Regions from separate parts of the Acinetobacter sp. FB genome, predicted to be linked through region 2. Evidence: predicted binding sites of a transcription regulator. Region 2 holds the regulator's gene; each other region holds the start of a gene.
What was found. The regulator PhoB, encoded in region 2, activates phosphate uptake and scavenging genes when phosphate is short. The targets are predictions, from matches to a motif close to TGTCATNAANCTGTCATAA.

Region 1 (10,626 bases), 1.2 Mb from region 2:
GCAAGTTCTGCTTAATCCAACCTGTGGCTTCAATAAAGTCGACACCATAGTTGTTGTGTTCTTCAATCCCTGTTGCCACTGCAAATACGTTCGGGTCAAAAATAATATCTTCGGCAGGGAAGCCCACTTCATTGACAAGAACATCATAAGAACGTTTACAGATTTCACGTTTACGTGCAGCGGTATCAGCTTGACCTGTTTCATCAAAGGCCATCACAATAATCGCAGCACCATACTGGCGGCATAGACGTGCTTTTTCGACAAACTCGTCATAACCTTCTTTTAATGAAATCGAGTTGACGACGGGTTTACCTTGTACACATTTCAAGCCTGCTTCAATGATTTCCCATTTTGATGAGTCAATCATAATTGGCACACGAGAGATATCAGGCTCAGATGCCACTAGATTCAGGAAGTGCACCATCGCATTTTGCGAATCGAGCATGCCTTCATCCATGTTGATGTCGATGATCTGTGCACCAGCTTCAACTTGTTGCTGAGCTACTTCTAGAGCTTCGGCAAATTTTTCTTCACGGATGAGACGTAGGAATTTTTTTGAACCCGTAACGTTGGTACGTTCACCCACATTGACGAATAATGAATCATCATAAATGTTAAATGGCTCTAAACCACTTAAACGGCAGGCTGGTTTGGTTTCAGGAATTTGACGTGGCTTGATATCTTTAACTGCGTTATAAATCGCACGGATATGATCTGGTGTGGTACCACAGCAACCACCCGTGATATTGATGAGACCACTTTCAGCAAATTCTTTGATGAATGCGGCTGTTTGTTCTGGGGTTTCATCATATTCACCAAAGGCATTTGGTAAACCTGCATTTGGATGCGCAGAGACAAAAGTATCAGCAACATCAGCAATGGTTTTTACGTGTGGACGCATCGCGTCTGCACCCAAGGCACAGTTAAAACCAATTGAGAGTAAGTCACCATGACGTACTGAGTTCCAGAACGCTTCTGCGGTTTGACCCGTTAAGGTACGACCTGATGCATCGGTAATGGTGCCTGAAATCATCAACGGCAGTTCATGACCAATTTGCTTGAATACTTCTTTTACCGCAAAGATTGCAGCTTTACAGTTCAAGGTATCAAACACAGTTTCGATCAAGAGAATGTCTGCACCACCTTCAATCAAGGCATGGGCAGCTTCAATATAGTTTTCTTTGAGTTCATCAAAAGTAATATTACGGAATGCAGGGTCGTTCACATTCGGTGAAATCGAACAGGTACGTGAGGTTGGTCCAAGTACACCTGCAACAAAACGCGGTTTATCAGGCGTTGAATATTTTTCACAAGCTGCTTTAGCTAAACGCGCTGCTTCACGGTTGATCTCTGGTACGAGGTCTTCCATGTGATAGTCCGACATTGAAACACGTGTGCCGTTAAAGCTGTTGGTTTCAATAATATCTGCACCTGCATCCAAATAAGCTTCATGGATGCCTTGAATAATGTGTGGTTGTGTTAGCACCAATAAATCATTATTGCCTTTTAGGTCTGAGGCCCAATCTGCAAAACGTTCACCACGATAATCTTGTTCTTCTAATTTATGGCGTTGAATCATCGTCCCCATTGCACCATCAATAATCAGGATACGTTGGGCAAGAAGTGATTGTAGGGTGGTAAGCGTGGACATTCAGAAACCCCAGTCGATGATGAAGATAAAAAAGCAGGGGCATTGTAACAGAAGCGAACAAAAAGCGCGTATTTTCAGCATCAGGATGATGTGATTCATCCAGTCAGGTTGAAAATGTCATAAAAGCTTCATGAAATTGCAATAATTTCGGTGAATAATGCCTAAAAAGACAACGTATATTTCGAAATATGACAAATAAGTTTCATATTTTGTTGTGTTTGTTGCAAAATCAGACAAACAGGTTTGATTGAATTTATTTTGAATTAAGATATTGTTTTTGTTATATAAAAATAAAAATAATCTTGATTTGAATCAAAAAAAACATAAAAAAATGTAAGAAAAATATGAAAATTTGGCTTCATATGACAGTCCTTTGTCATATAATTGTCATAATTTAATTAAACAATACAGAGGATTTTATTATCCTCTTACCGTCTACATGAATTCTAATCTTCCTCCTGTTTCGGATTCACCGCTTGCCAGTTCTACGGCAAAATCGACGAATGTACATGTTCCTACACCGAAATTTTTTATGCCGGTGTTTTTAACAATTATTATTGCAACACTTATTTATATTGGTTTTCAGGTGAGTGCTGACTTAGCGCATGTACCACCTTTGAGTTTATATTCAGTTATTCTTCTATCTACGGCACTTTTCATTGCTTTAGGCTTTGAATTTGTAAATGGCTTCCACGATACAGCCAATGCGGTTGCCACCGTGATTTATACCAATGCATTACCTGCACCTGTTGCAGTGATGTGGGCTGGTTTCTGTAACTTCCTTGGGGTTATGGTAGCGAGTGGTGCTGTTGCTTACGGTATTATTGCTTTACTTCCTGTTGAACTGATTATGAATGTCGGCAGTGGGGCTGGTTTTGCAATGGTATTTGCTTTGTTAATTGCAGCCATTCTTTGGAACTTAGGGACTTGGTTCCTTGGTATCCCAGCATCAAGCTCTCATACTTTAATCGGCTCGATTTTAGGTGTGGGGATCATGAACCATTTCTTAAATGCTTCAACTGGTGCAACCAGCGGCATTGATATGGATCAAGTCATTAAAGTGGGTAAGGCGTTATTATTCTCACCTTTAATCGGTTTTGCTTTCGCAGCAATTGTATTCTTGTTGGTTAAAACAATTTTTAAACGCCAATTAGAACTTTTTCAACCACCAGAAGGTAATAAACCACCACCACCGCTCATCCGTGCAATTTTGATTTTTACATGTACGGGCGTGAGCTTTGCGCATGGTTCTAACGATGGTCAAAAGGGCATGGGTTTAATCATGTTGATCTTGATCGGTTTAGTGCCATTAGCATATTCACTAAACAAAAGCTTAGATGCAAATCATCTTCAATCATTTGAAAAGCTTTCAAGTCAAACAGCTGCTGTGTTGAATGTAAATCAAAATGAATTATCTGATGAGAAAGCGCGTGCTGTACTCACAAAATATATTCAAACCAAAGAGCAAACACCTGAAGTTGTTCCAGCACTTGCAAGTATGACAGAACACTTAGGAACACGCGTTGCAAATTACGGTGATCTTAAAGCTATTCCTGAGGCCGCTGTAAGCGAAATCCGTAATGATATGTATTTAAGTACCACAACTTTTAAACGTTTAGACAAAGCAGAAGCTTTACCGAAGATGGATAAAGACCAAGCTAAAACTGTTAAAGAGTATCGTAGTAATCTTGATTCATTCCTACAATACATTCCAAATTGGGTTAAAGTTGCGGTCGCACTTGCACTCGGTTTAGGCACGATGGTGGGTTGGAAGCGCATTGTTGTGACTGTTGGTGAGCGTATTGGTAAGAATCATATGACTTATGGCCAAGGGATGTCTGCTGAACTTGTTGCAATGAGTACCATTGCTGCTGCTGATGGCTTGGGTATGCCTGTATCGACTACACATGTTTTAAACAGTGCTGTTGCAGGTACCATGGTTGCGAATAGATCAGGTTTGAACTTCGCAACAGTGAAAACAATACTTTCTGCATGGATCTTTACTTTACCAGCGACGATTTGTTTATCTGGTGGTTTATACTGGTTATTCTTACAGTTTGTATCATGATTTGATTTGCTTTAAAGCCAAATCACTTTAAAAAGCTTTGCCGAGGCAAAGCTTTTTTTATGGGTGATAAGATAGCGATAGATACGGACACAAACCAAGAATATTAGGCTCTAACTCAAATAGATCGGTTCTAATTTGAATGCCTGAATGCCTGAATGCCTGAATGCCTGAATGCCTGAATGCCTGAATGCCTGAATGCCTGAATGCCTGAATAAGCTAAGAAGATCTACGTGAACCAATTACAAAAATAGTTTTATTCCCCAAACGAGGAATATTTTTATTCTTGATTATCCGCTAAGATAACTGAGATATACAGTTTACTTAACTGCCTGTTTAAATCTATTTAAAAATATAGGCACTCGAAATTAGGGTTTACACTCCGCCATTCTCCAAAATAGAGAGTGGCTTTTTTTATTTCTATCTCTAAAAATTGACAAAAAAAGAGCTGTCGAAACAGCTCTTTGTATGTATTACGTGATGTTCGATTCAATTAAGCTTGTTGAATACCCGCAACAACCCAATCTTGTTGCGAGCCGGCAGGCTTAACAAAATGCCAAATTTCGGTGAAAGGTTGCGGCAAGCTGTTTAAATCTTCGCTTACTGTTCCTGTAAAGCGGACGCTAACAACGTATTGACCATTTTCAGTGGCACTATCTACAACCATTGCGTTTAGATTACTAAATTCTGCAACATCTTGGTCTTGGTTGGCCATAATGTCACTGTACATAGATGAATAAAGTTCAGGTGTTAAATAACGACGAATTTCTTCAATGTTACTGGCACTATTCACCGATTGAATATGATTAAAACGCTGACGAGCTACACGTAAGAACGCAGCAGGTTCAGTACCATCAGGTAATTGATTGCCACTACTCATTGATGCTCCGCCAAATGGTGCTTGAGGAGTAGCCGTACCGCCACCGACAGATTGACCAAAAATATTGGTATTGTCACCTGCAGGCGCTGTATTTTGGCGACCAAAATTATTTTGACCGTTATTATTTGGCGCATAAGGATTGTTTGCAGCTACTTTTTGTTTACCGCTGAATTTACGGAAAATAAAGAAAGCACCGCCTGCAATCAGTAATAACCAGATCCAAGTTGGGATTCCACCTTTTTTCTCTTGCTCTTGGGCTTGTTGTGCAGCTTGAGCATTCGCTGTTTGCTGATCAGTGGCTGTTGGGTTATGTGGTTTATCATCAGCTAAGGCATTAGCTGCAACTGCACCTACCGCCGCACCAGCTACACCAGCTGCAACCATTGAACCAACACCGGGACCTGATTTTTGAGGTGCAGTTTGTTGTGGAGCAGGCGTAACTTGACGTGGTTGCTGATAAGATTGGTTAGATTGTTGGTATGACTGACTAGATGAACTAGATCTGCTCATACCGTGGCTTTTTCCACCACCTGCACGTTTTGCTTCTGCAAGTGGTGCAGCAACCAATGTTGCCATTAAAAGAGCTGCCATCAAGCCACGCTGGTGTACTTGCATCGAAAATTCCTATTTAAATCCTATTTGTAAATGTATTTATGCAGGTATTTATCTGTAATTTCAACTATAAAAATATGTTTTTTTATGTCAACTCGTCACTCAATTGCATTGCTTCAGTGAGAGCCTCATGTAAGCGTGCAACGGCAATGATTTGAACGCCATCAATAGATTTTTGCGGTGCATTAGCTCTTGGTAAAATCACATATTTAAAGCCATGCTTGGTCGCTTCTTTTAATCTTTCTTGACCATTCGGTACAGGACGAATCTCACCAGACAGTCCAACCTCACCAAAAACTGCCAATTGTTGTGGCAGGGCTTTACCTCTTAAACTTGATGCACAAGCCAATAAAACTGCAAGATCAGAGCCAGTCTCTGTAATTTTTAAACCACCTACTACATTGACATAAACATCTTGTCCTGAGGTTTGCACACCACCATGACGATGCATCACTGCAAGTAACATATTCAAACGGTTTTGCTCTAAGCCAAGAGCCACTCGACGTGGTTGCCCGTGTGCATCATCAACTAAGGCTTGAACTTCGACGAGGAGAGGGCGCGTTCCTTCACGGCTGATCATGACAATTGAACCAGGAATCGCTTCATCATAACGACTGAGAAAAATTGCTGATGGATTGGCAACTTCTCGAAGTCCTTTGTCAGTCATTGCAAAGACACCCAGTTCATTCACTGCACCAAAACGGTTCTTTACAGCACGGATCATGCGATAACGTGAGTCAGATTGCCCCTCAAAGTAAAGTACACAATCCACCATATGCTCTAAGACACGTGGACCTGCAAGCGAACCTTCTTTGGTGACGTGACCGACAATAAATAAGGCTGTACCACTATTTTTAGCAAAACGAGTAAGTAAGGCAGCAGACTCACGGATTTGTGAAACTCCGCCTGGAGCGGATTGTAATGTTTCAGTATAAAGTGTTTGAATTGAGTCAAGAATGGCCACAGCAGGACGCTCTTGTGCGAGAACCTCACAAATACGTTCCACGCAAGTTTCGGCCATAACTCTGAGTTGGTCTGTGGGCAGATCTAAACGTTGAGCACGTAAAGCAACTTGTGAAAGTGATTCTTCGCCTGTGACATAAAGAGCTGAACTTTTCTTACTAGCCATATGCGTTGCGGTTTGCAATAAAATTGTTGATTTACCAATACCTGGATCACCACCAATCAGTACAACAGAACCTGTAACTAGGCCACCACCCAATACACGATCGAATTCACTGATGCCAGTTTGTAGTCGAGTTTCATTTGAGACAGAGATTTGATTCAGCGTTGTAATATTGGCTACTTGTCCTGCGTAGCCACCTACTTTAGGTCGCGCGCGGTGTGAAATATTAGGCTCTAATCGTACTTCCGTTAAGCTATTCCATTCGCCACATTCTGAACATTGACCAGCCCATTTAGGATGGTCTGCACCGCACTGTTCACAACGATAAACTGTTTTAACTTTGCTCATATTTACTCGTAAAAGATACGTGATAGATCAATTAATTTTTTAAAAAATTTGGTTTGTGGAAATCTGAAATACAAATTTTATCTATAACAGTCGCCAAACTCGATTTTGGCACGTAAACTGCTAATTACAAGGAATTGTACATCGAGGTTTATAAAAGAGGAAAAGATGATTAAAAATGCAACTAAAAAGTTCTGAAATTTTAAAAAAGTGATGAAAAGCCGAAAAAACTTTTTCTATTGTTAGATTTTTAGGCTAATTTTGTGACATAAAACTCGAGAGTTGAATATAACAATGTCAAATGATTTTCTTGGTTCACCAAATGAAAATGGTGAGCTACACCGTAGCCTTTCCAATCGACATTTACAGTTGATTGCGATTGGTGGAGCAATCGGAACGGGATTGTTCATGGGTTCGGGTAAAACGATTAGTTTAGCTGGACCATCTATTTTATTCATTTATGGCTTGATCGGTATCATGGTGTTTTTCGTGATGCGTGCTTTAGGTGAATTACTCTTATCGAATTTAAAATATAAATCTTTTATTGATTTATCCACTGATTTAATCGGTCCTTGGGCGGGTTATTTTGTTGGATGGACGTATTGGCTATGTTGGGTCACGATTGGTATCGCTGATTTATCAGCCATTATTTACTATCTTGAATTTTTCAATGGGGGCGAGTCATTTACTCCATTGGGCGGATTGTTGATTAGTACTGTTGCGATTCTATTTGTACTTGGGTTGAACCTTGTCACCGTAAAATTATTCGGTGAAATGGAATTCTGGTTTGCAATGGTTAAAATCACAGCAATTATTGTCTTAATTGCGGTTGGTTTATGGATGATCTTTACGGGGTTCACTAATGCTGCGGGTACAACGGCGAGTATTAGCAACTTGTGGACACATGGTGGTATGTTCCCTAAAGGCTTAGATGGTTTCCTTGCGGGCTTCCAAATCGCAATTTTTGCCTTTGTCGGTGTAGAGCTGGTCGGTACAACTGCTGCTGAAACACAAGATCCAAAACGTAACTTACCTAAAGCGATTAACTCAATTCCAATTCGAATCATTATTTTCTATGTATTGGCATTGTTTGTGGTGATGTGTGTAACACCTTGGGATCAAATTAACCCTAAAGTCAGTCCATTCGTAAACATCTTCTCACAAGCGGGTATTGCTTCTGCGGCGATTATTATGAATTTGGTGGTGTTATCTTCAGTGATGTCATCGATGAATAGTGGTGTATTTTCGACCAGTCGTATGTTGTTTGGTTTATCAACGGATAAGCAAGCACCAAAATTATTTGGAAAACTTTCTAAATCGGCAGTTCCTGCAAAAGCATTAATCTTTTCTTCTATCTGTATTTTTATCGGTGCTTTCGTTCAATTCGTTTATAAAGTGAAGACAGGAACCAATGATGAAGTTACCGCGTTTACCTTAGCGACCACTTTATCGACCATCTTGTTTATCTGTGTCTGGATTGTGATTATGTGGAGTTACATTAACTACCGCAAAAACCGTCCTGAGTTACATGCACAATCAACCTTTAAACTTCCTGGTGGCGTGTTTACTTGTTGGGTGGTTATTTTATTCTTCCTTGCAACGATTTATTTCCTTGCTTTGGACGAAACTACTTTAGAGTCACTTAAAGTCAGCCCAATCTGGTTTGTTATTTTGGCAATCGGTTATTTCTTAAATAAAAAGAAGTAAGCCGTTAAAGAAGTAATGAACAAGAACGTCGGCATCTAAGTCGGCGTTTTTTTATGGATATTGTTTTATTCCTTCAAGTTTAGACTTTAGCCAATCTGATGATCACGTTATACTGCTCCGAATTGTAAAAGTTAGGTGCTCAGATGCGTCAAGTCATTTGTTCGATCGGTTTATTATTCAGTAGCGTGGTACTTACTGCATGTGGTCAGTCAGGGGCATTGCAATTACCTTCTGATATCAATCATGACAAACGTGCAAAATACCTGCTTTATAAAAATGAAACGTCTCAGGCTAAAACGTCATCTGATGATGTGAAAGCTGAAAACCAAGCAGCAACCTCTTCAACAGTATCACAGACAACCTCACCTTAAGTTTGTAAATAAGGACATCTTCATGAGTTTCACTCGCATTAATGGAGTATTGCATGCTGAGCAATGTTCATTAGATCAGCTCGCACAGCAATTTGGCACGCCTTTATATGTTTACTCAAAATCTACATTTGAGAAGCATTATTTAGATATGCATCGTGCTTTTGATTTTATTGATCATCAAATCTGTTTTGCCGTGAAGTCAAACTCGAATATCGCTGTTCTGAATGTATTAGCAAAACTTGGTGCAGGTTTTGATATTGTGACGGGTGGGGAACTAGCACGTGTTCTCGCAGCAGGCGGTGAACCTTCAAAAATTGTATTTTCTGGTTTAGGTAAATCTGAAGCTGATATTGAAAAAGCTTTGACCGTAGGTATTGCATGTTTCAATGTTGAATCTCATGCTGAACTTGATCGGATTCAAAAAGTAGCAGCGAAATTAGACAAGAAAGCGCCGATTTCATTACGTGTAAACCCAGATGTGGATGCGAAAACTCATCCCTATATCTCAACAGGTCTGAAAGAAAACAAGTTTGGTATTCCAAGTGATACGGTCAATGAGACTTATCAATATGCGGCTTCATTACCAAATCTTGAGATTGTCGGTATTGACTGCCACATCGGTTCACAATTGACAGAAACTAAACCTTTCGTTGATGCTTTGGATCGTGTGATTGTCATGATTGAGCAGTTGAAAAGCTTGGGTATCAACCTCAAACATATTGATATTGGTGGTGGTCTAGGCGTTTGTTATAAAGATGAAACTCCGCCAAGTGTTGAAGAGTATGCTAATTCAATGCGTCCAGCTTTAGAAAAGCTCGGTCTCAAAGTGTATATGGAACCAGGACGTAGTATTTCTGCTAATGCAGGCGTATTACTCACCAAGGTGGATTTACTCAAGCCGACTAATCATCGTAACTTTGCCATTATTGATGCAGCGATGAATGACTTAATTCGCCCAGCTTTATATGAAGCGTGGATGGATATTCAGTCAGTCAATCCAAATCCTGATGTTGAAGTTAAAACTTGGGATTTGGTTGGAGCAATCTGTGAAACAGGTGATTTCTTGGGTAAAGAGCGTGATTTAGCACTTCAAGAAAATGATGTCCTTGCTGTATTAGGTGCAGGCGCATACGGTTTTGTGATGAGTTCTAATTATAATACGCGTGGTCGTGCTGCTGAAGTTATGGTCAGTGGTGATCAAGCCTATTTAATTCGTGAACGTGAAACCATAGAATCACTTTGGGAAAAAGAACGTTTATTGCCTGAGGAGTAAATTGAGATGTATTTAGAATTTACCAAAATGCATGGTTTGGGCAATGATTTTATGGTCGTTGACCTGATCACGCAGCGAGCTTATTTAGATACTTTAACCATTCAACGTTTAGCCGATCGTCATTTTGGTGTGGGTTTTGATCAACTTTTGATTGTTGAACCACCTGATTTTCCTGATGTTGATTTTAAATATCGAATTTTTAATGCCGATGGTTCAGAAGTTGAACAATGTGGTAATGGTGTACGTTGTTTCGCTCGTTTTGTACATGAACGTCAACTGACGACCAAAACTAAAATTCGTGTACAAACTAAAGCGGGTATTGTTGAGCCTGAGTTGGGTGCCAATGGGTGGGTTCGTGTAAATATGGGACCACCAAAATTTCTTCCAGAAGAAATTCCATTTCTTACCCAAGAACATGAAGATATTGAAGGCTTATACGCACTGGAACTTGCAGACAATCAAAGTATCAATATTGATGTTGTGAACATGGGTAATCCTCATGCTGTGACTATCGTACCTGATGTATTAACTGCTGATGTTGAGCGTATTGGCCCACAAGTAGAATCACATACACGGTTCCCTTCACGGGTAAATGC
Region 2 (10,626 bases):
TAATGAATTTTTCACTCGTGCATTAAAACAAGGTGTACGTGGTGTAGATGAACAAGCGGATAGTATTGTTTGCCCTGCGGATGGTGCGATTTCACAGTTGGGTAAAATTGAAGCAGGTGATATTTTTCAGGCCAAAGGTCAAAGCTTTTCTGTTGAGAAATTAATTGGCGATCCGCAACTGGCAAAACCATTTATTGATGGTCAGTTTGCAACGGTTTATTTGTCACCGAAAGATTATCATCGTGTACATATGCCATTGGCTGGCACGTTGACTGAAACGTTATATATTCCAGGTGAGTTGTTCTCAGTCAACCAAACTACAGCTGAAAATGTACCAGGTTTGTTTGCGCGTAATGAGCGTATGGTATGTTTGTTTGACACTGAACTTGGTCGTATGGCGGTGGTCTTAGTCGGTGCAATGATTGTGGCAGGCATTGAAACTGTTGCAACGGGTAAAGTAAAACCTACAGGTCGTGTTGAATTACAACATCACCAAATGCAGTTAGAAAAAGGGGCTGAGTTAGGTCGTTTCTATTTAGGTTCTACTGCTGTGGTTTTATTTGAAAAAGATAAAATGGTGTGGGAAGCGCAGTTTAAAGCGAACTCGAGTGTGGTGATGGGTGAGCGTTTAGGTCATTCGATTTAATTTAGAGTTGAGTTTAAAAAGCCCTTTACAATTTTCAAGGGCTTTTTTATTGTTACGTATTTCGCATAAGGCGTGTTATGTTAATTTTAGAGGAATTTAAAAAATCATACTATTTTACGAATTTTTCAATTAATTTTTTAATAGCATCAATATCCCTATTTTTAATAATATTAAAAATTTCTTGAGGTCCAATGTCTTTTAGTACTTTATAGATACTATTAAACTTATCTTTTAGCTCAGTTTTATCATCAAGATTATAGCCATTCTCATAAACCCAATTTACTGTAGTTAACATAGCTAAAGTTACAACAGTTGCTATACCTGCTGCAGCTACGTCTAGAACACCTGTTGGAGGTAGAACGGATTTAGCCCAAAGGAAAATATTTGTTCCCGCACTTTGACTAGCAAATAATGGCAAGGCTGCAAGGGCAGACTTCTTATTTAAAACTTCACCGGTATAAATATAATGTATAGACATAATTGCAGTGGCTTGAGTCGCAGAAATATAAACAGCACTACCGGGAATAAATGCCTCACCAGCTACCGCAGCCAATGCTGTATAAATTACTCTTCTTGCTAATACAGATTTTCTTTCAATTTCTCTGGCTAAAATTAAATCTTTACCATATTCCCGAAGAAAATCCAGTATTGCATCCCTTAACTCATCAACTCCTCGGATATCTAATTCGTAATCGGTATCATAGTCAGGATCATATCCATCCACACAAGTTTGGAAAATTTGCTCATCTGGAGACAAACCTAAGGCGTCTCTCCATTGATCTACAACAGCCTTTAAAGCAGCTCTTTTCTTGTCATAAAGATCAATTTTATTTAATACGACAAATACTTGCTTACAATGCTGTTTAAGCTCGTCATAGTGTTTCTTCTGTGTGATATCCGCAGAATCTGAAACAACCAAAATACCAACATCGATATCTAACATAGCTTGTCGAGTTATTGCACTATTTTCATCAATAACATCACCAAGACCTGGGGAATCTAGGATTTCAACTTTTTCACCTAATTTAAAGCGTTTAACTTTTGTAGTAACCCCAGAAGTAGCGCCAACTTCAGCTAATTTATCGTCTTTATTTTTACGAAATAAGGCATTTAATAAGGAACTTTTTCCAGCACTTACTTTTCCGATAATAGCAACAGTAACTTTCTCATGAAAACTAGCCTCAACTTCATCTAGTTTTTGTTGTGCTACCTCTTCAAAATCTACATCTACAGAGCTATTCATAGCCAATCCTCAGTTGCTTTTTATTAAAAAATATTTGATGTTCAGATTAATTATATGGAATAAATAAATCAATAATTTACATTCTTATTGCGACAGAATATGTCGTTATTATAGAGACTTTTTACAAGCAAACTATCTAAAATATTAAGCAGAAATATTCAATAATTTTCATAACAGTCGTATCTTAACTTAGGTGATATTCTATGGCATTTATTCATAGTTCAAATGTAGTGCAATGTCCAACTTGTAAAAATACAAAGGTAACCGCATCTCATCGAGATATTATTAGCCCCTTAGATATTCCTACTTGTGCAAAGTGTAAAGAAAAAATGAATTTTCTAAAAAAAGCTGAACTAATAGATTGGTTAACGCACCCAAAAGACCTTTTAAATAACCCTAGAGATTTTTTAAAATATTTTCAGAAATAAAAATTTCACTACAAACGAATACCATTACTTTTTTCCCATTCATCGCTCCATTTAACATAATGGGTGTTATTCGAACTAAATCTTAATTATTTTAATTAAATAAATTGCTTATAAATTTAGCATAACCTAAAAAGCACCCAAAAGTCGATTCAGAAATAAGTCGGCTGCTTTTTAAGCATGTTTGATATTTCTTACCAAGCATAAAACTAACCCTGTAAGCCATTTCCTACACCGATTAACGTCAATGTCCCATTTTCAGCCTAAGTTAAATTCCCTAATATCAACTCATCAGGAACAGGAAGTTCCAAAACATAAAACAAAAATGATAAGTTTGAGCATCAGGACGTGAGGTAGGACAGGAGTTATACCTAAAGTGCGAAATACGAAAAAGCCCGACAGGATGTCGGGTTTTTTCATTTGATCTGAAACTCAGTACGTTTCTAAAAGTTCATCTGCTTAGCATTGTAATAAGCATGAATAGCATCTGCACAACTGTTAATGATTTGGTCTTCATCCTTTTTCCAGATTAATCTGACTTCACTCAATGCGTTTTCATCATGAATAGGAATCAGTCTGACATTATTTGGAAGAATCACTTTAAATTCCTCAGGTACCATACAAATGCCAAAACCATTCGCGACTAACTCCAGTTGAGACCTCTTTCTCGAATAGATTTTGGTTCTTTTGGGAGTAAAACCATTAACCAAACATAAATTAGCTGCCAGATAGCTTAACCCACCACGTCCTTTATGAGGCACAGAAACAAAATTAAGTTGTGCTAACTCTCGAATCGTCACACTTTCTTTTTCATAGAAAAAGGAGTCTGAGCTATGAGCAGCAACGTATAAAGGGGCAGTGTATAAACTGATCGAATTTACATCATTTAGATTGTGATAAATCGGCGGGCGAATAAAGCCCAAGTCAATGCTGCCATTTAATAAATACTCGAGCTGTAGTTCAGATGATAAAGTATTCATTTCAATATCAATCAAATGTGTATCACACAACTGCTCAAAGATTTCGAGCTTATTTTGATCAAGCACAATACTACTAGAATGTGCGATTTTAATAATTCGCCCTTCACCACGACTAATACTTTGAGCACTCACAATCGAGCTTTTTAAATGATCAAGGTTGGTCTTTAAACTTTTATATAGTGCTTCACCTGCAGGGGTGAGCCTTATTTTTTTCTCTGAGCGATCAAAAATTTCAAAGCCCAGTTCTTCTTCTAAATTTTTAATTTGCCTGCTGAGAGCTGATTGGGCAATAAAAAGCTTTTCTGACGCTGCAATAAAGCCACCAGTTTCAACAATCGTGATTAGATAATTGAATTGTTTTAATGTCCACATATCTCAAAATTAGATCATTGCTTGTTTTTTCTATATTAGATTAGATGGTAAAAATCTTATACCTTTTTCATAGATTCTTTATTTGAGTAACTGAAGATGACCATGACAAAGAAAATATTAATATTGATCGCTTTTGTTATCATTTGTCTACTCGCTCAAAGCTATGATGCTTATATGGGAATGACGAGTTCAATAGATCATATGAATTTATTGGGTGATTAACAGCATTCATTTAAGTTCAAGCTTAGATTTAATCTATTTGATAAATTGATCTAAGATTTAATCATGTACGCTTTTTCTTACATTGATTAAGGTGAATATCCCATTTGCAGCTTTAATTGAATTGTCTAATATCAATTCATCAGGAACAGGAAGTTCCAAAACATAAAACAAGAATGATAAGTTTGTGCATCAGGATGTGAGGTATGACAGGAGTTGTACCTAGTGAAAGGAATATGAAAAAAGCTCGACAGGATGTCGGGCTTTTTTTTATTCGATTTGAATTTGTTTTGCCCAAAACTCAATAAGAAATTGCAGAGATTGGCTGAGCGGTTTGTAGCTTGGCCAAATCGCATGAATTGGCATATCTAACCCATTGGTCGTATCACTAAATGCTAAACGAGCTAAACTTTGCTGGTTAAAATGCGCTTTCACAACAGAAAGGGGAAAATTTCCCCAACCTAATCCTTGCTCGACCATCTGAATTGCCATCGACAAATTATCAGTCGTCCAATAGGTTTCAGAAACTAGAATGCGTGGATCGGGTAAAGCATAATGTTTACTCGCCACAATAATTTGTCTTAATTCAGAGAGCGTGGTGAGTTCATTACGCTGCTGTTCTTTCAATTTCTGTGCATTGTAGGGTGAAATGGCTGCTACAAACTTTTCCATCGCTAATAATCGAAAACGTTGGTTTGTATCAATATTTGAAGAACTATAAGCAACATATAAGTCAATTTCATTTTTTTCTAGGCGCACTTTTAATTCTTGTTGAGGCGCTGAAACCATTTCAATATTGAGTAGTGGATAACGTTGAATCAGTTGTTCAATTCCCGCCAATAAAAACTTTTGGTTGACGTCTGCAGCAACCCCAATCGAAATATCAGTTTCGAGTCCCATCGAAAGCTCGCTTAAATGCATTTCAAGTTGGCGCATTTTGGTGACAATCAACCGTGCATGAGGTTCAATTGAAAGAGCGACTTCGGTAGGGGCGAGATGATTTTTACTGCGCTCAAATAATTTTAAATTCAATTCAGCTTCGAGATTCGCAATCGTCATGCTGACAGCCGAGGGCACTCGATTCAAGGCACGTGCTGCTGCGGAAAAATTACCACGATCAATGATTTCAAGAATCAACTCTAACTGATCACTGCTGAGTTTCATGACAATTTCCTTGTCAGTAAATCTGATGACGATTAACTTTTTTTATCAAATTTAAAGGGTAAAATCCACTCATTATTGATTTTAAGGTGTGGTCATGCAAGGAACCAAGAGAAGAGTCACCTACGTATTTTTCTATGAAGTTTTTAGCTTTTTCATCTGTGCGATGGTGCTGGCTGTACTTTCGGATACAAGCATAAGTCATACAGGACCTTTGTCGATCTTGATTGCTGTGATCGCAGTGACGATAAATTACTTTTATAACCATGTATTTGAGATGTGGGAAAAAAAGCAGATCTCCAAAAAACGCACAGTAATGAGACGGGTGGTACATGCCATCGGCTTTCAAATTGTTTTAGTGATGATTTTGATTCCACTCATTGCATGGTGGATGCAGATCAGTTTAATAAAAGCATTTTTGTTAGATTTCAGCCTGATGGTTCTAATACCTTGTTATACCTTTGTTTATAATTATCTTTTCGACCATATCTTTGGTTTACCCAGTCATTTGGTGGAGTCGAAACCTGTATCTGTTTAAGTCATTCCTTCATTTGAAATGTATTTTTATCTATTTGTTATTTATCTCAAAATCACAGAATTATTTGAAAAAGAGCGTATTTATATACGCTCTTTTTGATGGATTTTTAATCTAATTTTGAAAGGGAGATTTCTAATTTAGAGACGAATCCACGTCATATTTCTAAACGTATTATTATTCGGGTTTTTAGCTTTTATCGTGAGCATTTTACCTGTTTTGCTTAAACGCGCATTCAAACTATATTTATATCCATCATAAGGATTGATCCATACACCTTGTCCAAATTCTTCATTTAGATTCAGCATTTTAAGATTACTTAGTACTTCCATACCAATAATCGGCTGATTTTTTAAAGCACCAGTACAAGGGGTGCATAGTGTCGGAATCGCCTCTTTGCCTTGAGGGTACATTTTTACAATGACAGCACTGTATTGTTCAGTTTTAGAATTACGTCTGATCACAATATCAGATAGATAAGAACCACTCCGTTCATCTACCACTTTCCAAGTGCCGATCAATGGATCAGTGGGCATTGCGATCGCTGAAAATGAACTACTTAAGCCTAGGAGAAAGGCGAAACTACGAAAGAAATGAGAATTCATAAAATATATTACGTCTAAAGAGGAATGTGTGAGCAGTGAAATTAATCAAAATATTATTATATTATTATTGTAATTAAATTGTAATATCAAATATTTAGGGAGCAATTTTAGCTCCCTCTATTTTAACCTATACGATACAAACGTTCTTTGGGAAAGACAGCGGTAAAGGTTGAGCCTTCGTTTTCTTTGGAGCTAATTTCTAAATGGGCGCCATGTTGCATTAAAACATGTTTGACAATTGCTAAGCCTAAACCGGTTCCCCCTGTCTGACGGCTACGTGCGCTGTCAACACGATAAAAACGCTCAGTTAAACGGGGTAGATGTTTTGGATTAATGCCAATCCCATTGTCTTGTACGGTAAAGTAAGCGTGATCACCATCTTCATGCCAGCCAATCGTAATAATGCCGCCTTTCGGCGTGTATTTAATTGCATTGGTGATTAAATTACTAAACGCACTGGCAATTTCCATATCAGAGCCGATTAAATCACAATGACTGTCGATATCTAAATTTAAAGTATGACCATAATCGAGATTATAAGCACGCGCATCATCAAATAATTGATTCATCAAATTTGCCATGTCAATAATTTGATTTTTAGCAACTTTTTTATTGTTTTCTAAATTGGATAAAAGCAATAAATCATTCACCAATGCATTCATACGTTTGGTTTGTGATTGCATTTGAGTGAAAGCGCGTTTCCAGCGAGGAGTAATGTCATCTTGATCGATAAATGTTTCGATATAACCACTCAATACGGTGAGCGGTGTACGTAATTCATGAGAAATGTTGTCCACGAAGTCTTTACGCATTTGTTCAAGATTATGTACGCGAGTGGTGTCATACGCCACCAATAAGCGGCTTTCACCACCAAAACGAGTTAACTTCACTTGCACATATCGGTCTTCGTCCATTTGAGCCTGTAAACGGATACCATCAGGTGCTTGATCGATATGATTAAAATATTCAATAAAACTGGGTTGACGCAAAATAGCCAGTAAATTACGTCCGCGATCCAAAGGATTGATGCCCAATAACTTCTCGGCAGCAGGATTCCACCATTCAATCTGATGTTGGTCATCAATCAAAACGACAGCTTCAGCCAATGCAACCAGCGATGATTGAGCACGATCAATCAAACCTACCATTTCAGCTTGAACGATACGTTCTTGTCGCTGCGCTCGATAGACATTAAATAATAATGCACCCCAAATACCGCTTAGATTTGGGGGAACATCATAGGGGCGATTTGAGATCCACTCATTGACCAAATACAGTGAGCGGAGTTGGAGTATAAAAAAAACGACGAACGCGACAAAAATACAGCTCCAAAAGTATCCAACCCCGAATCCAATTAAGCTCGCAATCAATAAGAAAAAAAGTAGCAGTCTTAGATCTTGTTTTGCAAACGTCCATAAATTGCTGTGACGGAAACGTTGATGTTCACGTGCCAGTTCAGGGACGGGATAAGGTTCATACATAAAGGATTTTAACCTGCTGCCAAATCAGCTCGTGTAGAAAAACGATAGCCTGTGCCACGTACTGTTTGTACAAAACGATCTACGCCGAAAGGTTCTAAGACTTTGCGTAAACGTCGGATATGCACGTCAATGGTACGATCTTCGATATAAACATTACCGCCCCAAACTTGATCCAGTAATTGTGCACGTGTATACGCACGTTCAGGGTGTGTCATAAAGAAAGCCAATAAACGATATTCGGTTGGACCCATATCGAGAATACTGTTACCAAAGCTCACACGCTGGCTGACTGGATCGAGCATTAAGCCATTAGCATCAATGACTTTTTCGCCACTGAGCGCATTTGCACGACGTAATACCGCTTTGATACGAGAAACCAATTCACGCGTAGAGAATGGTTTGGTCATATAATCATCTGCACCCGCATCTAACCCTTGCACTTTATGGTCTTCTTCACCACGTGCTGTCAGCATGATGACAGGAATCTCAGCTAAGTTTTCATCACGTTTGAGACGACGGCATAGATCTACACCACTGACACCACCCGGTAGCATCCAATCCAGCAAAATAAGAGCAGGACGCTGATCGACGATAATCTGATGCGCTTGTTTGGCATCCTCAGCTTGTAAACATTGGAAGCCTGCCATATCCAAAGAGGTATGGATCATTTCGCGGATCGGTAGCTCATCATCGACAATTAAAATATAGTCATCTTTCACTGCGCAATACCCTTAAAATCTGTAACGGTGAACCGTTTTGTTGTTATGACAGGCTTATTACAAAGATTAATTATGACAATATCATTGCAAAAGAGTTAATAAAGTCGAATTTAGCAATAAATTGTGACAATTCTAGGGCAGAGTAGTGACCAAATGATGACAAGTTGTTTGCAAATAAAACAAATGAATTCATTTGGTTAATACCATTGAAACCTTTCTATTGTGTTCGTCACAAAACTGTAAAAGGATTTTAATTTTTTTGTGAGGTGGTTTCAATAAATGATAAAAACACAGCACAACAAGCAGATAACACATCTTCTAAGGGTTGTTTAAAACCTTCGGAAACCCAACGAATAATAATATGCGTGACGTAACCATTTAAACCTGTTGCCATTAATGAAACTTCTTCACCGCTTTGAGGTGCATTCGGCATGGTAATCATCACGAAAGCTTGGATAATTCGGTCGAATTGAGTCAAGGTTTCTTGAATCGTCGCCTGATTATGTAAATCTTGCACCAACATGGCATCGATATAAATAATTCGTGCCATACGAGGGTCATCTTTAATCGCACTCAATAATGCAGATAAACCTGCCGTAACCATATTCTTAGGTTCAGGTGCAGCCATGAGCACAGCTTGGGTCAAACAATTTTGCATTTTGCCAATCATTTTTAAGAATACCGTTTGGAAAAGCTCCTCACTTTTCTTAAATGATTCGTAAAAATAACGCTCAGTCAGCTTCGCCTCATTACAGACATCTTTGACAGTGACCGAAAAAAAACCCTGTGTACCATAGGTTGCAATGCCTGCTTCAATCAACTTTTCGCGGCGAGCTTCTTTGCGTTCAGTTAAAGAGAGACCTTTAAACTGACGCTCTTTCGCTTCGGTATTATTTTTCTTGCGTGTCGCTAGATCTTCAGTTGCCATGGAAAAACCGTTCCCTAAAAAGTCTTTAAATCGTATGTCTAAGATTTATTTGCATTTTAAACAGGTCTTGCGAATTTAGAATAACTAAATTTCGTAAAACTTATTTCATCGTGTCTAAACATCTTACGTCATGAAATGTAAATAGACCTAATATGACAAGCAATATGTTGGTTATTGCCATTTGTCTTAAAGCTGTAGTGTACTATATTGACAACCCGTATTGTCAAAATTATATTGGTTATAGCTTAAACTGCACATGATCAAGACAAATGTGTGCATATCATTCGCAATACAAAGGATAGGCAATGAAAAATTTTAAAAATAAAGTCGCAGCGATCACAGGTGCAGGTTCTGGGATTGGACAACAATTGGCAATTTTATTGGCTAAACAAGGTTGCCATTTGTCATTGAGTGATATCAATGAGAAAGGATTAGCGCAAACTGTTGAGTTGGTAAAACAAAACCCAATCACAGTAACGACCAAAGTTCTTGATGTTTCAAACCGTGAAGCGGTGAAGCAATGGGCGCAAGAAACTGTTCAAGATCATGGCTCAGTGAATATGATTTTCAATAACGCAGGTGTGGCACTTGGCTCAACTGTTGAAGGCGCAAGTTATGAAGATTTGGAGTGGATTGTAGGCATTAACTTCTGGGGTGTTGTTTACGGCACCAAAGAATTCTTACCATTCATTAAGCAAACCAAAGATGGTCATATCATCAATATCTCAAGTATTTTTGGTTTAACTTCGCAACCAACACAATCTGCATACAATGCAACAAAATTTGCGGTACGTGGTTTTACTGAATCATTACGTCAAGAACTTGATATTGAAAAGAGTGGCGTAAGTTCTCTTTGTGTACACCCAGGTGGTATCCGTACCAATATCGCAAAAGCTGCCAAAATGAATGACAGCTTAAAGAGCTTGGGCATGGATCCAAATAAATCGATCAAGCAGTTTGATAAATTCTTACGTACACCACCAGAAGAAGCTGCACGTCAGATTTTAAACGCCGTGTTGAAAGATAAACGCCGTTTGTTAATTGGAACAGATGCACGTATTGTGGATTCTTTCCAACGTCTATTCCCGACGGGTTATCAACGTATTGCTGCACTTGCAACGAAAATGATGTAAGTTGCAAGCATAAAAAAGCCATTCTTAGAGAATGGCTTTTTTATTTGAGGATCAAAGAAATTTTTAAATAAGGACTTTGATCTTGGTCTTCTTCCAAACAAACTGATAATAAGAGGCTTGTAATACACATAAGCACACAAAAGAAAGTGCATAAGCAGTCCAAATGCCCGTTAAGCCCC
Region 3 (10,626 bases), 1.7 Mb from region 2:
CTCATGCCCGCGCACATGAAAAAGTACAAGACTTTCTTAAAGAAAATGGTTATGACATTCAAGATTCATTAAATCGTGCCCACCTAATTTTCAACGTTTTGTTAGGTGATAAACCTTTAGGTATTCCCTTTATAAAAGGTGAAAAACTTGATGAATATTGGTTGTTGTTCCGTGTAGGTGTAATTGCCGCCATTGAGCATTTTACAGGTACAATTGGACAGTGGACACTTGAAAGTAAATCTTGGGATAAAGCAGATCCTGCGATGAGTGATTTATTCCGTTGGCATCTTGCAGAAGAAGTTGAGCATCGTTGTGTAGCTTACGACCTATTTGAACATTTATCATCAAATAAACTTGGTTTTTATGTCTCACGGCAAGTCATTATGTTAGCGATTTTCCCGCTCTTTATTTATTTTCTAGCAGACTTCGCTCGTAATCTTGGAAAACAAGATCTAGATCATCAAGATATGCAGAAGTTGATGCGTCGAGGATTTTTTACTTTTATTCGGAAATTTGAAGAAACTGCAACGAAAACAGATCATCTACCCACCATAAAATACTTATTTAAAGCGGCCTTACGGTGGGTATCACCACAGTTTAATCCTATTCATGAGGGGAATACAGAACAAGCCTTAGCCTATATAGCACACTCCCCAGCAGTAAAATTTTTTGAAAACGTAGCACAGCAAAAATCATTTAAAGTTTCTACATTTAGTTGACACAAAACGATGATACAGCGCCACTCCTCGGAGTGGTTATTATTTATTTTAAATTTCAATAAGTTTGATAATTATAAGCTATACAATTTCTATATCATATTTTCTAAACTTATCGTTATATCTTCAAAAATTTGAATACGAACTAGCAATAACATCGTTTTATGAATGAATTATGGATAAAAATTACACTCCAATAATACAGTTTCATTGAAATTTCATTGATAAACCGTATATTAGTAGTTGAACTTAAGTCAAATCGTGAAAATAGACATATTTTCTTAATTTATTTGAGTTCGTGCCTTTTAACTAGAGGAATACCTCATGAATAAGTTTACGGTTGCAGTTTTTGCTGGATTGGTAAGCCTTACAGGTTTTAACCTTCAAGCAGCTACACCAGAACAAGAATGTAAAAAGTTGCAAGATGACTATAACCTCATCTATGCATCTAAAGGATTTTGTTTTAAAGATGCAGATGCCAAGGCTAAATATGGTAATGAAAACTGCCATACAACAAAGCCTAAATTTTCTGACAGAGAGCAACAACGCTTAGATGAAATTAAAGAGCGTCAAAAAGAATTAAATTGCAAATAAAAGCCTTATTTTTAAGTCTTAGCAGTTTGTTTTCTATTTTTGTCTGAAAAGCAAAACTTCTCATCTCATTATATTAAAGGACTAATCATGGCGTACGATGACCAAAATATTTTCGCAAGAATCTTACGAGGCGAACTACCTGCAATCAAAATCTATGAAGATGATCAGGTTCTCGCTTTTATGGATATTATGCCTCAAGCAGATGGTCATGCTTTAGTTATTCCTAAAACACCTGCTGTTACTTTGATGGATTTACCTGCTGATGCAGCAGCCTATACGATTCAAATTGTTCAAAAGATAGCTAAAGCAATTGAAACCGCTTTAGATGCTAAAGGGATCGTACTAATGCAACTTTCAGGAGCTGCAGCTGGGCAAACAGTTCCACATGTGCACTTTCATTTGATTCCTAGCTCAGTTCATGAACTTGGTCGTCATGCAGCACAAATGGGTGATCAGGAAAAGATTAAAGCCTTTGCTGAAAAGATTAAAGCAGTGCTGTAAGCAAAAAATTATCTAAATGATGGGGCTTTTCGCCCCATTTTTATTTATTAAATATATAAAAATCAAGAACAAATATAATTATTACTAAATATGAATCGTCATCAAACTGTCATTTTTCTTTCACTTATCTGTCACAAAGTTTGCCGATACTGCATACAAGTCAGTGAGCTGTGTAACTTTATGTACACAAGCAAGCTTATAACAGTAACTAAGGCATCAGCCATTTACAAAAAGTGTTTGGAGAAATCTCAATGAAAAAATTGCTTCTTGCTGCTACTGTAGCAACTTTAGCCATGAATGCAGCGCAAGCAGCACCTACATTGTATGGTAAGCTCAATGTGACTTTAGATCAAATCGACAAGAATGGCTTTAAAGATGAAAGCGTAACAAAAATTAACTCAAATGCCTCTCGTCTTGGTGTGAAAGGCGAAGAAAAGTTAACGAATACCCTTTCAGCTGTTTACTTAGCAGAATGGCAATTAAATGCTGACAGTGAAGATAAAGATGGCAAAGAATTAACACAACGTAATCGTTTTATTGGTCTTAAATCTGATGGTGTTGCAACATTAAAAATTGGTAAATTTGATTCTTACTTTAAAACAGCTGCTGGTAATAACCAAGATATTTTCAATGACCACAATGATCTTGATATGACAGCTGTATTAGCAGGTGAAGATCGTCTAAACAATGTTATCGGTTTTGAAACTGATAAAAAATTATTGGCTGGTTTAGCATTTAACATTATGTTCCAACAAGGTGAACAGAATGAAACTACTAAAGATAAAGACGGTAAAACGATACCTCTAGATAACTCTGCAAGTGGTCAAAAAGGTAGTCGTAATGGATTCGGTGATGGTGTTTCAACGTCTCTAACTTACGAAAATAAAGATATTGGTTTAAATGCAGCTGTTGCAGGTAACTTTGCAGTTGCATCAAAGTATAATGCTTATGGCTTATCTGGTGTATATACAGATGCAGTACGTGTAACTGGCTCACTTGATTTATCTCAAGTAGGTGCTGAAGGTTTAGTATTCGGTGGTTTATGGCAAACTGCGAAACCTACAGATGATACACTTGTAGGCTACAAAGGCTTAAAAGAAAACGCTTTCGGTGTAACTGCTGCATATATCATTCCTTCTACACCAGTGAAGTTAAAAGCAGAATATATCTCTGCGAAAACAGAAGTTGATGGTCTTGAAGATCGTAAAAATGATTTATACGGTGTAGGTGCTGATTACAATATCAATAAACAAGCTCGTTTCTACGGTGTTGTTGCTCAACAAAAAATTGACTGGCAGAAAGACAATAACAAGAAAACTGTTATTGGTTTAGGTATGGAATATAACTTCTAATCAGAAGTTTATTTCAAATATTAAATAAAAGGGCGTTTCGCCCTTTTATTTTTATATACTTATCTTTTTAAAAAACCACTCACCAAATTCAATACTTGTTGAATATCTTGATTTTCTTCTTGGGGATTGGTATTACTTCCTTGCGGAGTCAAAGAATCAATCACTTGAGGTAATACAGACGCAATCGCACTGTAAATTTCTTGCTTTGGCGCTTGTGATTGTTGAGCAACCTGTTCGATATCTTGATCATCAAATAAGCTTTGAATATTTTGGGTTGGAACATCTTGAGCATTTACTTGTTGAGGATCGACCCAGCTCTGTACCTGATTGGATAAACCTGTACTTTTTAGCTTATCTAATGCCCCTTGTAAGCCCCCCTGTTTTTGAATCCAAGCAAGAACCAACGGCAATACGGCTATTAATAATGTTTGGGCTGTGTTCCCCCCACTAGTATTACTATTTGTCTGAGATGTATTGTTATTCGTACTACCTAACTGACCCAAAACTGAACCTAGGATTCCACCTAAACCACTTTGCGGCTGATTTTGATTATTTTGTTGTTGACCACTAAGTTTCCCTAAAACAGAGCCTAAAATTCCACCTAAACCACCACTATTTTGCCCAGATTGTTGCTGACCGCCTAAAGCCTGTTTCGCTAAAATCTCTACGATATTTGTCAAATCTGTCATGATTTTAATATTCCAATTAGAATTATTTATTCGAAAAGCATACGCTGCTTTTCAGCATGAAAACAAAGTTAAAGTGTTAAAATTTGCAAGAACATTTAATCAGTTTATTATTATTTTATAACTGCGGCTTATTCAGAGCCGCAGTCAAGCCTAAGAAATCACCAACGAAATTTATTCCAATTTTCTGGATTTGCCCAAAATTTAGAGTTAAACCAATCAGGAACATGTTTATAAGTTAAAATATTGAATTGCCATAGAGCAAAATCACTATCATGAGTAGTCTTATCAATAAGTTGAGTAAAACCTAGTGAACGTAATAGCTTTTCATCGTTTCGTTTACTAACAACAACAATCCTTTTTGCCATTAAGTCGCGTAACTTCACTAAAAGCTGCGCTTTATGTGTTTCAGTGATGTTTTGCATTTGCTCTGTATCAAATAATACAAAACCTAAATCATAACGTTGTGTAAATGGCAGATTTAAAAAGTCAGTTACGTTAAAATGATGCCATTGAATTTCAGCATTTTGATCAATTTGCTGACCTATACAAAGTGCAGTATGAATGGGCTGTTCTTTAGATAAATCGTCTAGCATAGAAGTGATGACATTTTGTTCAGCCATAACTGCAACCCTTGATTGAGAAAGATGAGAGTTTATTGATGGAACTACAAGGCATTTGTCACAAAATGCACGCAGCGCTCAAAACGCATAGTGTAACTGATCAACCAACCAGCAAGGCAAATGTTGAATATAAATTTATATTAGATCGTTCAGAAACTGATCTACCCTTCGTATTAGGTCAAGAATTAGAAATTGAATGGACTGGAAATATTTTTTGTACTTCGTGTGGTGCAAAAACTCCAAAATCATATTCCCAAGGTCACTGTTTCAAGTGCTTCAAGACCAAAGCTGAATGTGATCTTTGTATTATGAAACCTGAGACTTGCCATTATCACCTTGGAACTTGTCGTGAAGATGAATTTGCACATAAGGTTTGTTTCCAACCTCATATTGTATATCTAGCCAATTCAAGCGCACTAAAAATTGGAATTACTCGTATCGTTAATATGCCGACTCGATGGTTAGATCAAGGTGCAACCCAAGCTTTGCCCATTTTAAAAGTTGGTTCACGCCGCTTATCTGGTCATTTAGAAACTTTATTTGGTACACAAATTGCCGATAAGACGGATTGGCGTAAGCTCCTTAAAGGTGAAGCTGAACCATTGAATTTAATTGAGCAACGTGACCAGATTTTGGAAGAATTTGCACCAAAAATTCAAACGATTCGAGATGAGTTTAGCCAAAACTTAGAATTCAATGAAGAACTTGAATTTTTAGAACATGAATTGCCTAAAGAATTTATTTACCCAGTTGAACAATATCCAGAAAAAATTAAGTCCTTAAATTTGGATAAAACACCCAAAATTCGTGGTGTTTTACATGGCATTAAGGGGCAATATTTATTACTCGATATTGGTGTCATCAATATTCGTAAATACACAGGCTATGAAATGATTCTAAGAGCGTAAATGATAAGGTGGCATTTGAAATGCCACCTTTTTTAACTTAATTTGTTTTTTAAACAATTCAGAATTGCATCAACAGGATTTTCAGTATCTCCTGAGATTAATTGTTTATGCATACTTAGATGTTGCATCATCTGAATATGTGCTGTTTCATTATCCATTAATTTTTCAATTTCAGAAGCAAGGTGTTCTGGTGTTGCATCAGCTTGAATTAATTCTTGAATGACTTTTTTACCTGCAATGATATTAGGTAAAGAGTAGTATGGAATCTTAACAAGAAACTTAGCAATCATATAAGTTAGCCAATGCAACTTATAAAAAGTCACCATTGGGCGATGCAATAACATCGCTTCAAGCGTCGCAGTTCCTGATGCTAGTGCGACAATATCACTCGCATTCATGACCATGCGACCTATTTTAGATTCAGCATCCGTATTTTCTAAAATATAAATTTTAGATTTTAAAGTTACATCTAAATTTTGAATACCATGTTCAATTTGTTGTCTTCGAGCATCATTGATTGCTGGAATCAGAAACTCTAGTTCAGGATATTTCTTATGTAGTATTTCCGCAGCCCCAATTAACAAAGGCAATAGTCTGTCAATTTCACCTCTTCGACTTCCTGGTAATAAAGCAACATGCATTTCATGTGCAGATAGACCAAGCTGATGCTTTGCTTCTACAATTGGATTTTTTAAAGGTAATTGTTTGGCTAGTGGATGCCCAACAAAAGCTGCTGGAACATCGTAATTTTCATAAAATGTTTTTTCAAATGGGAATAAACACAACACTAAATCAATACTACGTTTAATGCCATGTACACGTCCTTGACGCCATGCCCAAACAGATGGACTTACGTATTGAACTGTTTTAATTGGTAAATTCTTTTCTTTTATTGTTTTAGAAAGACGTAAATTGAAATCAGGTGCATCAATTCCAATAAAAATATCCACTGGATGTTCAGTCCAACGTTCAACTAGACCATCACGTACAGCAAATAACTTCTTTATATCTTTCAAAACCTCCACAATGCCCATTACTGATAAAATTTCCATTGGATAATAACTATGGAAACCCTCAGCAATCATTTGTGGACCACCAATACCTTCAAATTCAGCATCAATTCCTTGTTCGCGAAAACTGCGCATGAATTTCACTCCTAGAGTATCTCCAGAAACTTCTCCCACCACGATACCAATTTTTAGTTTTTGCTTTAACAAGACCAATGCCCCACTGAAATATTTGAATGATTCTAACAAAATGATTTTACATCGAATCATAATAAGCTATCCAATTTGTTCAAGATTAGTGAATATGATTTTTGATCTAAAATTCCATTCATTAATTTAAAAATTATCTTGATTAACGATAGTTAAATGATTGCGAGTTTACTTTCAATTTATTAATATTAACAATAATCATTTTCATTTGATATTTATTCTCCTATTGGCTAGTTAAAAATCATTTATGGCAAAATCAACATCACTTACGCTCATCTATCGCCTAAGTATTTTTTACCGCTTTACCTTGAGTTTTAGTGTTGGTTACGTCTGCATGATGTATTTGAGCTTATGTCTGACTGCATTATTTCTTCATTCATTCGCTAAAGCTGAAGCCATTTATTTGGCTGCCTTTATTTCAATAATTTTTTATTTACTATTCATCATTGTTAGTTTCTGCACGAATTCTTTGTTAAAACTTACTTGGATTAGCTTGATTTTGGCAGGTACTTTATTCGGCTTATCTGTAGGTTTAAGTTAATAATGCAAAACAAAAGTGTACGCCAATCTATGGCATGGCTACATGCATGGACGGGTTTAATTTTTGGATGGCTTTTATTTGCCATTTTTCTGATGGGAACGAGTGCCTATTATCGTCATCAGATTAATTTATGGATGCAGCCTCAACTATCGCATTATCAAATTAATCAAGTAACGGCTATTCAAACAGCAACAGAGTATTTAGAAAAAAACGCAGCTGATGCTAAATCTTGGTATATCAAAGTTGCAAATAAAGAAGAACCTGTCAATAAAATTTATTGGGAAAAAAGTATAGGTGGTTATGAAAGCCGAGACTTGGATGCAAATACTGGTCAAGAACTTAAACTTTCTGCAACACAAGGCGGTGACTTTTTTTATAATTTCCACTTTCAGCTGTACGGATTACCTGTCCTTATTGGACGCCTAATCGTTTGTATCGCAGCTTTTATTATGTTGATTGCATTGGTTTCGGGCATTATTACCCATAAAAAAATCTTTACGGATTTCTTTACGTTGAGAACTTTTAAATCACAACGCTCTTGGCTCGATTTTCATAATGTTTGCTCTGTACTTGCTCTTCCCTTTTTCTTGACGATTACTTTTACTGGTTTAGCTATTTTCTTTTACTTATATTTACCGTGGGGTATGAAACAATTATATCCTGAAAAGCCATTTCAATATTTCACGGAGATCAAAACGATCTCTCAAACAACCAATATCGATTCTCCCCCAACCCAAGCAGATATGCAGCCAATCACTGTGTTATTAGAGAAATTACCACAGCAATGGGAAAATGAAGAATTAGCAACGATTGAGGTTAAAAATCCAAATACCAATCAAGCAAAAATCACTTTTAAACAATTAGAAGATCATTCCATTACCTTAAATCAAACACAAATTACCTTAGATGGTTCTGGAAAAATTTTAGGCAACACGAGAAATAATAGTCCTGTAGCAACCTTAAATGCAGGCGTTTATGGTCTACATATGGCTACATTTGCGCAACCACTACTACGATTTGCTTTCTTTTGTTCAGGAATACTAGGTTGTTTGATGATTGCGTCAGGACTACTACTATGGAGTCTGAAGCGCCAAATCCAAAATAAATCTGAGAAGTTTCATCTTGGTTTTTATTTAGTAGATCGTTTAAATGTTGCGACGTTTATTGGCTTACCAATCGCAATGCTAGGCTATCTTTTTTCAAATAGATTGATACATACTACTGAAACCACCCCAAATTATGAAATTTATACTTTTTTTAGTGTGTGGATGCTGAGCTTGATTATAGCCCTGCTAACCCCTAAACAATATTTATGGAAATCGCAAGTTTTCTTTTTCGGTTTGATTGCAGTTGTTTTACCAATATATAACTTAGTGTATCTCATCAATCATCGATTAATTTCAGACCTTTCAAGTTATTGGTTATTTCTGCGTGTTGATTTGTTCCTACTCATTTGTGCTGTATTCGCTATTTTTATTTTTAGAAATATTCAACCTATTCAAGAAAAATCAGCTCAAAAAATTAAAGCAAAATTGGCGCAAAATAAGGTGAAGGCATGATTTTTTTGAGTCTAATTTTGATACTGATTGGAATGACCTTCTTATATAAATGTAGTTCTAAGCAAATCAGCAAAACGAAGCAACTATATCTCATTCGCTATAAAACTCTCTTCAAAATTTTTGCTTACCTCTGCTTTTTAATTTCGGGAAGCCTACTCTGTCTTGAATATGGAAACGCTATAGGATTTGTAAGTTGGTGGCTATTTGCGACACCAATTACATTTCTACTTGTGTTATGGGTTAATGAATTAAAACCTAACAAAAATAAAATTTTAGCAAAGTAGAGAATGTTTAAATCACTCTACTTTTCAATTAATTATTTTATGTCACTTTCATCAAGCTAAGATTTACTCGACGAACACATAGGGGCAAATTAATGAAATCTAGCTGTGTAATTCAGTCAGCTTTTATACTTTAATTGATATTCTTTAGCTTTTTTTTGCATAAGTAAATCACTATTCATCACAACGAGTTATCTAAAAAAAGCATAAGATATGCTGGTTTTTGCATATTTAGGCATATTGATTATGTTTGGTCCTGTTGAATTTATTCTAGCTGGGGTGTTGGTTGGTTTCTGTGTAGGAATCACTGGTGTTGGTGGTGGCTCATTAATGACCCCTATTTTGATTAGTTTATTCAAAATTGAACCTCATATTGCAATCGGTACAGACCTGTTATATGCCTCTATTTCTAAATTTTGCGGTTCAATGGTACATGCTAAAAAACTAAATATTGTATGGCCAATTGTACTTTGGCTTGCACTTGGAAGTATTCCTGCATCTTTTGCTACCTCTTGGGTTTTAGAACATTATTTAAGCCAATCAACACATTATAAAGCTGTGCTGACTATGGTCTTAGGCTTTATGTTGACCTTGACAGGTATCTCGATTGTATTTCGTAGCCAAATTGAAAAGTTCTTTGATCGTTTCCGTAATCGTGAACAAGCAAATATGGAAAGTGAGCAACATGCACTCCAGCATAAACGCTTATATATCGTCATCATGGGCATGGTTTTAGGTATTTTCGTTACCCTATCTTCTGTAGGCGCTGGCGCATTCGGGATAATGGCACTCGTAATTATGTTTCCTAACTTACCGATGATTCGTATTATTGGTTCAGATGTCGTACATGCTGTCTTGTTAACAGCGGTTGCTGGTTTAAGTCATATGTCTTCAGGTAATGTCGACTTTCATTTATTAATGTGGTTACTTATTGGTTCGATTCCTGCAATCATTGTCGGAACTTTAATTAGTTCGCGTATGCCAGAAAGACTTATTCGTAGAATCTTAGGTATTACATTATTTGCCCTTGGTGTTAACTTTATGGTTAATCCAGTTAAGGCAAAACCTAAACCAGTTGAAACCCATAAAGTTGCTGTTGTTCAACAAACAAGCCATTCATCTAGTATGGTTTAATTCTAAAAAGCCGATTGTTTTCCGCAATTTTTGCGAATCGATAGTTAATCAATCGGCTTTTCATGCTATATTCGTAGACAAAATAACCTCTTCTTTCGATTGAATTTGTGACAGCAATGAATACTCTACAGTCAAATCCAGTTTCTCAGCCAGATATCGACGACGTTAATATTAAAAGCATTCAAACCTTAATTACCCCTGCGGAACTGAAAGCTGATCTTCCTTTATCTGAAGCTGCATCTCAAACTGTGTTACAAGGACGTGCAACTGTACGTAATATTTTAGACGGCAATGACAAACGTTTGTTTGTGGTGATTGGACCTTGTTCAATCCATGATGTTAAAGCTGCGAATGAATATGCTGATCGCTTAAAAGAACTAAGTGAAAAAGTAAAAGATACTTTATACCTTGTGATGCGTGTATATTTTGAAAAACCACGTACGACAGTCGGTTGGAAAGGTCTAATCAACGATCCAGATATGAATGACTCTTTCAATATTGAAAAAGGTTTACA

Region 1: a site for PhoB is predicted at 2,026-2,044, ahead of AC0JIQ_RS11345 (inorganic phosphate transporter). Genes of this name have one in related genera too.
Region 3: a site for PhoB is predicted at 1,908-1,926, ahead of AC0JIQ_RS08325 (porin). Genes of this name have one in related genera too.

The regions. Positions count from the first base shown of each region.
Region 1 is NZ_CM148502.1:2,377,988-2,388,613, reverse strand. Features, by position in the region: gene metH (methionine synthase) at 1-1,651, opposite strand, end outside; gene AC0JIQ_RS11345 (inorganic phosphate transporter) at 2,091-3,719, shown strand; gene AC0JIQ_RS11340 (Tim44 domain-containing protein) at 4,210-5,211, opposite strand; gene radA (DNA repair protein RadA) at 5,294-6,682, opposite strand; gene AC0JIQ_RS11330 (amino acid permease) at 6,974-8,386, shown strand; gene lptM (LPS translocon maturation chaperone LptM) at 8,530-8,757, shown strand; gene lysA (diaminopimelate decarboxylase) at 8,780-10,030, shown strand; gene dapF (diaminopimelate epimerase) at 10,037-10,626, shown strand, end outside.
Region 2 is NZ_CM148502.1:88,829-99,454, forward strand. Features, by position in the region: gene asd (archaetidylserine decarboxylase) at 1-646, shown strand, start outside; gene AC0JIQ_RS00405 (GTPase) at 756-1,889, opposite strand; gene AC0JIQ_RS00410 (hypothetical protein) at 2,093-2,317, shown strand; gene AC0JIQ_RS00415 (LysR family transcriptional regulator) at 2,758-3,666, opposite strand; gene AC0JIQ_RS00420 (LysR family transcriptional regulator) at 4,156-5,049, opposite strand; gene AC0JIQ_RS00425 (PACE efflux transporter) at 5,144-5,584, shown strand; gene AC0JIQ_RS00430 (DUF2147 domain-containing protein) at 5,722-6,186, opposite strand; gene phoR (phosphate regulon sensor histidine kinase PhoR) at 6,309-7,667, opposite strand; gene phoB (phosphate regulon transcriptional regulator PhoB) at 7,676-8,386, opposite strand; gene AC0JIQ_RS00445 (TetR/AcrR family transcriptional regulator) at 8,637-9,314, opposite strand; gene AC0JIQ_RS00450 (SDR family NAD(P)-dependent oxidoreductase) at 9,620-10,447, shown strand; gene AC0JIQ_RS00455 (MATE family efflux transporter) at 10,511-10,626, opposite strand, start outside.
Region 3 is NZ_CM148502.1:1,773,636-1,784,261, forward strand. Features, by position in the region: gene AC0JIQ_RS08310 (metal-dependent hydrolase) at 1-719, shown strand, start outside; gene AC0JIQ_RS08315 (YARHG domain-containing protein) at 1,041-1,310, shown strand; gene AC0JIQ_RS08320 (HIT family protein) at 1,398-1,811, shown strand; gene AC0JIQ_RS08325 (porin) at 2,063-3,163, shown strand; gene AC0JIQ_RS08330 (YidB family protein) at 3,223-3,852, opposite strand; gene AC0JIQ_RS08335 (DUF6231 family protein) at 4,011-4,472, opposite strand; gene AC0JIQ_RS08340 (DUF2797 domain-containing protein) at 4,511-5,380, shown strand; gene lpxB (lipid-A-disaccharide synthase) at 5,413-6,597, opposite strand; gene AC0JIQ_RS08350 (hypothetical protein) at 6,845-7,138, shown strand; gene AC0JIQ_RS08355 (PepSY-associated TM helix domain-containing protein) at 7,141-8,697, shown strand; gene AC0JIQ_RS08360 (DUF1634 domain-containing protein) at 8,694-8,981, shown strand; gene AC0JIQ_RS08365 (sulfite exporter TauE/SafE family protein) at 9,225-10,112, shown strand; gene AC0JIQ_RS08370 (3-deoxy-7-phosphoheptulonate synthase) at 10,229-10,626, shown strand, end outside.